Regions from separate parts of the Thermotoga neapolitana DSM 4359 genome, predicted to be linked through region 1. Evidence: predicted binding sites of a transcription regulator. Region 1 holds the regulator's gene; the other holds the start of a gene.
The links. Region 1 encodes HrcA, which represses chaperone genes, less so after heat shock. Its sites were predicted from a motif close to ATTAGCACTCNNANNNTNNGAGTGCTAAT; they were not measured.
Positions count from the first base shown of each region.

Region 2: a site for HrcA is predicted at 1,820-1,848, ahead of dnaK (molecular chaperone DnaK). Genes of this name have one in related genera too.

Region 1 is NC_011978.1:1,683,871-1,688,301, forward strand. Features, by position in the region: gene CTN_RS08595 (sensor histidine kinase) at 1-1,095, opposite strand, end outside; gene CTN_RS08600 (L-threonylcarbamoyladenylate synthase) at 1,105-2,112, opposite strand; tRNA gene CTN_RS08605 (tRNA-Leu) at 2,161-2,247, opposite strand; gene hrcA (heat-inducible transcriptional repressor HrcA) at 2,373-3,392, shown strand; gene CTN_RS08615 (nucleotide exchange factor GrpE) at 3,397-3,903, shown strand; gene dnaJ (molecular chaperone DnaJ) at 3,910-4,431, shown strand, end outside.
Region 2 is NC_011978.1:292,758-297,188, reverse strand. Features, by position in the region: gene dnaK (molecular chaperone DnaK) at 1-1,673, opposite strand, end outside; gene CTN_RS01490 (efflux RND transporter permease subunit) at 1,902-4,431, shown strand, end outside.

The DNA of each region.
Region 1 (4,431 bases):
ATCGACTTCCGCCTCGAAACAGGGAACCTTCTTTTCCAGAAAGACTTTTACACCCTGAGAAGCTGCGAACTCCTTGATGGCACCGACGGCACTTTCCAACAACTCACAAATGTTGGTTTTTTCCTTTTTTATCTGCAGTGCTTTTCTTTCGAGTCTGGAGAAATCTAGCAGTTCGTTGAGGAGATTTTCAAGGTGATTGCTCTGATCGAGTACAACTTCCAAGAATTCCTTCAGGGTATCCGTGTCGAGTTCCTCCAGACTGTTATACATGGTCTCCGTGTAGGCTTTTATGGCAGTTAAAGGAGTTCTGAGCTCATGGGATATGTTCGCAACGAACTCTGTCTTCATCCTGTCTATGCGTTTTAGCCTTTCCAGTTCCTTCGATGCCGTGATGTTTTCCACGATCGTCAGAGCCTGTGTTTCACCGTTGTAGAGCAAAGGAATGGAAGTGATGGAAAAGAACTTATCCTCAGATTCGATCTCTCCAGTTCTCTGAACCCCAAGCGAGATCGCCTCTTCTGAAATTTCCATCGCCTTCTTCATAACTTCTTCCGGGAAATTTTCCCTTGCGAATCTCTCGTTCTGAAAACGTATTTCTCCGTTTGAATAAACGAAGATACCTTCCGGAAGGTTGTTGAGTATGGTGTTCACGTAATCATAAGTTTCTTCAAGTTCTCTGTAGAGCCTGACGTTTTCCAGTACGATGGAAGAAAGAAACGAAAAAATTCTGAAGATCTCCGTCTCTTCCATCGAAGGCTGGTGATCCATGAAAACAATCAGACTCCCGAAGGACCTTCCGAGTTTGACCAGGGGTATGATTCCGACGTATCCTCCTGCTTCTTCCACAAAAGCCGGGGATGCCTGTTTCGTAGCCCATTCTATGAACTCCTCGAATCTTGAAACATCGAGTTCTCTTCCCAGCACAACCCGCTTGTTTTCGTCGACCAGAACCAGATCGTTCACATCGACGACCTTCTTCACAAGGTTCAACAAACTGAGAAGGACATCCCTCTCTTCCTTTACGTTGGAAAACTCCATTATCAAAATAGAAAGAAGCAAGAGCAACTTATCGGTTCGTTCCTGGGTTTTATCCATCTAGATCGTTCACCTCACGATCCTGGAGGCAGCCTTCCTCAATCGGTTCATCACCGCAAAGAGTATGCCCCTTTCCTCCAGCCCCTCAACAATTATATACTCTTTTTCTCTCTTTTCCGCTTCTCTGAGTGCTGCAAACAGATTTTGTGCTATGCTGTAGGGATTTTTCAAAGAACCTATGACGATTCTGTCTCTGTACAACTCCTTCCTTTCTTCGACACATATCACAACGTGATCGGGAAACTCTCTCAAAACGTCCTTCATCTTCTCGAGGTTTTCCACGAGTATCAACGGCTTTGAGGGAGCGTAGTGACGGTATTTCATGCCCGGTGCCAGCGGTTTTCCTCTGAACTCACTCTTTTTGACGAAATCAGGTACAACAAGATCGGGAAAGAACTCTTTCAATTTTTCAACCTCTACAGGGCCTGGCCTCAAAAGGACAGGCTTTTCCCTTGACAGGTCTATTATGGTGGATTCCAGACCAAACGGTGTGTTCCCTGCGTCCAGTATCAGGCTCACCCGTCCCATGAAGTCCTCCACAACGTGTTCCACGCTCGTCGCGCTGGGTCTTCCAGACAGGTTCGCACTCGGGGCAGCTATGGGATCCCCCAGCATTTCTATCAGTTTCAGGGCCACCGGGTGAGCCGGCATTCTCACAGCCACCGTGGGAAGTCCCGCAGTGACCACATCGGAAATTCGCTGGGATTTCTTTGGGAGTATGACCGTTAAAGGACCAGGCCAGAATCTCTCCAGAAAGTCCCTGAAAGACTCATATCCATCTGCCACCTCTTCGAGTTGAGAAAACGAACATATGTGGACTATCAGGGGGTTGTCTGCGGGTCTTCCTTTGATTTCGAATATCTTTCTGCACGCTTCCTCGTTGTAAGCATCCGCACCTATTCCGTAGACCGTCTCTGTCGGAAAGACAACAACCTCTCCTTTTTTCAGAAGATCGGCAGCTTCTCTCAGGGATCTTTCATCGGGAAAAAGAGGATCCACTTTTACGACCCTGGTCATCGATCAGCCTCCTTCATTAAAAACAAATGGGGCTCCCAGAGCCCCTCCTGGTGCCGAGGGCGGGACTTGAACCCGCACGGGGTCATCCCCCAGCTGATTTTGAGTCAGCCGCGTCTGCCATTCCGCCACCTCGGCCCCTGTATAATATGGTAGCAATTTTCCATTCGTAAATCAAGTCCTTCGTTTCCCTCTTCTGACCTTGAATTCTTTCAAGATGTATGCTAAACTATTATTAGCACTCAAAAGAAAGGAGTGCTAAAATGAGAAGGCTCTCAAATAAGGGTGAACACCAGAGAAACCTGAACGACCGCCAGAGAAAGGTACTTTACTGCATTGTGAAAGAGTACATAGAAAACAAAAAACCCGTCAGCTCACAGAGGGTTCTCGAAGTGAGCAACATAAATTTTAGCAGTGCCACCATAAGAAACGATATGAAGAAACTGGAATATCTTGGTTACATATACCAGCCCCATACCTCGGCTGGCCGGGTCCCAACGGACAAGGGACTCAGATTCTACTACGAAGAAATGGTAAAGCTCTCCAAAGAAACCGAAGAACTGAACCTGGAGGTGGACACCTTCAGGTCCATTCCGCTCGCAGATCCAGAAAAGGTCCTGCTTCTGGCTGGAAATCTTCTTGCCCGGCTGGCTGAAGGGTACGTCCTCATAGAAAGACCAAATCCCAGAGATTTGAAAATACTCAGGGTGATGCTCATACCGGTATCCGAGGATTACCTGATTTTCTCGATACTGACAGAATTCGGCATTTCGAAGATCACTCCCATCAGAATCCATGAGGATTTGAATTGGGAGGAAATAGAAAGACAGCTGAACTTCCTTTTGAGGGGAAGAACAGTTGAAGACGTGCTAACAGGAAAGGTAGAAACTCTCAGAGGAAGCGGTATTCTCAAACTCATAGAATCCGTGATGAACGAAAAACTGGAAAGGTACATAGACGTTGGTTTTGAAAATCTCCTGAAAGATGACACGCTCTCTCTGGAAGATATAAAGCACCTTCTGGAAGAGATAAAGGACCATCGTTTCCTGGAGAGTCTCATAGGAAACGACAAAGACGTCACGGTGAAGATCGGAAAAGAGATCGGGAGTAAAAAACTGGAAAGATTCGCCGTTTTTTCCGGTAGATACTACAAAGGATCATCGCCGATTGGAAGTGTTCATCTTTTCACCTCAAAAATCACCAGGTACGACAGAAACCACAGGGTTTTCAACTACGTACTCAACAGACTTTCAGAGTACTTCACATCGGCCGCCAGGAGGTGATAGAATGTCTGAAAAAGAAAAGAAGGATCTCTCTCAGGAATGTGAGGAATTGAAGGAAAAATACAGGGAACTCGAAGAATACGCCAAAAGACTCAAGGCCGAATACGAAAATTACCGTGAGGAGGTCGCCAGGGAAAAAAGAGAACTCATAAAGAACGCAAACGAATACCTCATCTCAAGACTGATTCCCATACTCGACGATTTCGAAAGGGCCTTGAACCAGAAGGATCATGAGGAATCCTTTTACGAGGGTGTGAAGTTGATATACAAAAAGCTTCTAAACACACTGGAAAAGGAAGGTCTCTCTAAGATCCAGGTGGGAGAGACTTTTGATCCGTTCGAATATGAGGCAGTTGAGAGAGTCGAAACGGACGACGTGGAGGAATACACTGTACTCGAAGTGCTGGAAAGTGGCTACAAATTCCACGGGAAAGTACTGAAGCCAGCGAAGGTGAAGGTGGCCGTGAGACCAAGAAAGAAAGATGAGGAATCTCCCGATAAAAAGGAGTGATTCTCCATGAAAAGAGAAAAAAAGGATTACTACGAAATCCTCGGTGTTCCGAGAAATGCCACGCAGGAAGAGATAAGAAAAGCGTACAAAAGGCTGGTAAAGGAATGGCATCCAGATAGACATCCAGAAAACAGAAAAGAAGCCGAGCAGCGCTTCAAAGAGATTCAGGAAGCCTATGAGGTCCTCAGCGATCCTCAGAAGAGGGCCATGTACGATCGTTTTGGATACGTTGGGGAACAACCCGTCTATCAAGAAGCAGAAACCGGTGGCAGTTTTTTCGAAGACGTTTTCAGAGAGTTCGAAAACATCTTCAACAGGGATATATTCGACGTGTTCTTCGGTGAAGAGTCTGGACGAAGGGAGAGAAGGGAATACGCTCGAAGGGGAGAGGACATACGCTACACCATAGAAGTGAACCTTTCTGACCTGATCAACGGTACGGAGATTCCCATCGAATACGAAAGGTACGAAACGTGTCCAAGATGCGGAGGAACCGGTGTGGAACCAGATTCGGGATACATCAGTTGT
Region 2 (4,431 bases), 490 kb from region 1:
ATAGCGTCTCTGAGTTCCTTGATCATGTTCTCGAGCTTGGATTTGAGATCTGCAGGTATCTTGTCTCCATGTTCTCTTAAGGTTTTTTCCACACTGTATGCAAGGTCGTCTGCCCTGTTTTTGAGTTCGATCTCTTCTTTGAGACGCTTATCCTGTTCTTCGTATCTTTTCGCGTCTTCTATCATTCTCTTTATATCTTCTTCGGAGAGTTTGTGTCTTCCGGTCACCACCATGGATTGCTCTTTTCCAGAACCAAGGTCTTTTGCTGAGACATGGACTATTCCATCGCTGTCTATGTCGAACGTGACCTCTATCTGAGGAACACCCCTCGGTGCTGGCGGTATACCGACGAGTTTGAAACTTCCAAGGAAAATGTTTTCTCTGGCGATCGGTCTTTCACCCTGGTAGACCCTGATCTCAACCTCGGTCTGTCCGTCTTCAACGGTGGTGAAGATCTTGCTCTTTCTCACGGGAATCTTGGTGTTCCTCGGTATGATCGGCTCAAACAGGCCTCCCTTGACCTCTATTCCGAGTGTGAGCGGTGTTACATCCACGAGAACGATGTCTCTTCCTTTTGCACCCTCTGTTCCTGCAAGGATGGCAGCCTGGATCGCTGCACCAATGGCAACTGCTTCATCCGGGTTGACACTCTTGTTCGGTTCTTTTCCAAAGAACTCTTTTATGAACCTCTGGACCATTGGAACCCTGGTCATTCCACCAACGAGTATGATCTCGTCTATGTCCTGTGGTGAAAGTTTCGCATCGTTGAGAGCCTGTTCTATCGGACCCCTTGTCATCTCGACGAGGTCCCTTGTCAGCGACTCGAAGAGACTCCTGGTGATCCTCATCTCGAGGTGAAGTGGCTGACCACTTGGAGAAACCGCTATGAACGGAAGACTCACGTCTGTTTCCATCTTCGTTGAAAGTTCTATCTTGGCTTTCTCTGCAGCGTCCCTCAATCTCTGCAGTGCCTGTCTATCTTCTCTCAGGTCTATTCCATGCTGTTTTTTGAACTCTTCTGCCATCCAGTCTATGAGTCTCTGATCGAAGTCATCTCCTCCGAGATGGTTGTTACCAGCGGTTGCAATGACCTCAATGACACCATCTCCGATTTCCAGGATGGAGACATCGAACGTACCACCACCGAGGTCGTAAACCAGAACCTTCTGTTCTTTTCCTGCCTTATCCAGACCGTACGCGAGCGCTGCTGCGGTGGGTTCGTTGATGATCCTCAACACCTCAAGCCCGGCTATGATTCCAGCCTCTTTTGTGGCCTGCCTCTGAGCGTCGTTGAAGTAAGCAGGACAGGTGATGACTGCCTTCTTTATTTCGCCTCCGAGGTATGCCTCGGCATCTTTCTTGAGTTTTTTCAGGATGAAGGCACTGATCTCCTGAGGGGTGTATTCTTTATCGTCAATTCTGACTTTGTAGTCGGTTCCCATTTTTCTCTTTATGGACTTTATTGTCCTCTCGGGATTGAGTATCATCTGTCTCTTTGCGGGCTCTCCCACGAGTATTTCTCCACTCTTTGTGAAGGCAACCACAGAAGGGGTTATTCTGCTTCCCTCTGCGTTCGGTATCACTTCAACCGTGCCATCTGGTTTCATCCAGGCAATAACGGAGTTCGTTGTCCCAAGGTCTATACCAACAACGAATTCTTTCTTTTCTGCCATCGTTTCACCTCCTCAATTTCTTTCTCCGTGTGAAATTATAGAAAGCCTCGAACGATGTGTCAAGATTTCAGTGGATAATTCGTTAATTTTGGAATTCTTCTTTTTATCTATCAAAGAGATATCATAATTTATATGTAATCATATCGTATAGCAAACGAAACTTATGAATGATAATGAGTTTTCCTTCAAGGAATGATATATAATTGAACCAGCCGGGGAGGGATCCGGATGAAACTAGCAGAGATATCATCGAAAAGACCCATAGCAATATTGATGCTACTGGCTGCCATTGTGTTTCTTGGGTTCATCTCCTTTCAACATCTCAAACTGGACCTTCTTCCACAGATCGAGTACCCTTATGCTGTTGTACTGACCACTTACATGGGTGCGGGTGCAGAAGAGGTAGAGGAACTCGTAACCTCCCCCCTTGAAAAGTACATCTCATCTACACCGGGTGTTAGAAGGTTCACCTCCATGTCCATGGATTCTGTTTCTTTCATCCTCGTGGAATTCGAGTGGAACGTGAAAACAACTGACGCCGTGGGAAGACTGTCCAGGTATGTGGATCTTGCCTCACGAGAGCTCCCCGGGGAAGCCAAACCGGTCGTTGTGGAATTCGATCCGTCCCTGCTTCCGGTGTATGCCTTCTCAACTGAGGAAGATTACGAAGAGGTTGTCTCGAAGATCAGAAGGCTTCCAGATGTCGCCAGCGTCGAAGTGATGGGAGAGCCGAAGAAAATCGTTGAAATCGTTCTGGATCACGAGAAGATAAAAAAGTTCGATGTTGATCCTTCACTGATAGAAACCATCCTCTCGGGGAATCTGGTCTATCCGTTTGGATACGTGAAGGATTCTGAGGGGAACATCTATTCTGTCTCTGTCGATGGACGATTCGAAAACCTCGATGATCTGAAGAACACCATCGTGGGTTTCAGAGGAGTAAAGTATCAGTCTTTGCTTCGAGGAGAGATACCAAAAATTTTGATTCCTGTTCGCTTGAAGAACATAGCGGAGGTGAAGATAGTAGAAGAAGGTGTCCAGGGAGAAGTCAGGGTAAACGGAAAGAAAGCATCACTCATCGCCATCTACAAAAGAAGCGGTGCAAACACCGTCAAGACTGTTCGTGAGATAAAGAAAATACTGAGCAATTCCGGAATAGATTATATAGAGGCTATGAACCAGGCTTACTACACCGAAAGAGCCATCGACAACCTGCTTAAAAATCTGTTCTATGGATTCGTAGCAGCGTTCGTGGTGGTTCTGATCTTCTTGAAAGATCTCACCTCTACATTTGTTACATCCTTTTCCATACCGCTTTCTCTCACCGTCACCTTTGTCTTTCTGTATGCGTTCGGGTTAAATCTTGACACGTTGACCCTCGGTGGTCTCATCATGGCTTTGGGAATGTTGGTGGACAACTCCATCGTTGTCTTTGAAAATATATACCGCCATCGTTCTCTGGGAAAGTCCATTTCCGACGCCGCAAGAGAAGGAACGGGAGAAGTCTGGCTGGCAATCCTTGCCTCCACACTCACCACCGTTTCTGTGTTTCTACCCATAGTGTTCTTCACCGGTTTTGTTGTAAGGTTGTTCAAATACTTTGCCCTCGCCTTTGTTTTTGCCCTCTCTTCCTCTCTTTTCGTTTCAACCGTCATCGTTCCAGCCGGTACAAGATGGATAAAACCAAGGAAGGGAAAACTCTCTCAAAAACTTCAGGAGTCCTATCGAAGAGCCCTAGAATGGTGTATGAATAGAAAAGGACTGGTTCTTGCAGTGGCTTTCACCCTAGTTATCGTATCAGCTGTGTTTCTTCTATCAAAACCCATGGGGTTTCTCCCTTCTTTCCAGACAAACCTTATGGTCATAGATGTGAAACTGCCGCCTCAGTCTTCCTACGAAAAGACATCTGAAGCGGTTCAGAAAATAGAAGAATACCTGAACGAACACAGATCCACTTACAACATCTCTTCTTTCTACTCAGAAGTGGGAATAACCAGTGAGTATTCCCAGATAATGGGACGGGGGCAGAACGAGGCAAGGATAATGGTGAACCTTGGAGGAAGCAGAAGAGAATTCGCAAAGAACAGAGAAAAATTGAAAGAAGCCATTTCATCCCTGAAGATACCCGAAGCAAAAATAGAGGTTCTGGAGCAGTCACAGCAGTTATACGAAGTTCTGGGCTATCCGATCACGGTTGAGATAAGAGGGGAAGACCTTTCTCTCATTCAGGAAAAAGCCGAGGAGATATTCGAACGCTTGAAGAACCTTCCCGAGGTTGAAAAGATCCAGATCCGAAACTCTTATGAAAAGAGCGTTGTGCACGTGAGGATAGACAGAAACAAATCCCTCATGAACGGTGTGGTGGCGGGTCAGGTTTTCCTGGACCTGCAAACCTACATGCTTGGAAAGAACATAGGAACTTTGAAAACAAGTGAAGGAACACTGCCGATCGTTCTTAAGAAAGCAGAGACGTTATCTCTGGAGGATCTTCCCAGAACACCCCTTGAGGGATTGAAAGGTGAAGTTCCACTCGGAGCTATCGCAACCGTCACTCAAAAGACCGTTCCTTCGGTGATCGATCACTCCGATGGCGAGCGAGTCATTTACGTGGATCTGGTGAGTATAGAGGGTGCGATAGGTGATGTTTCGAAAGAGGTAGAAGAAGTTCTGAGTGGAATGAACCTCTCAGGTGTTAAGGTGGATATTTCAGGGCAGAAAGAATTCATGGATGAAGCTTTCGCGGAACTCAGGTCTGTGG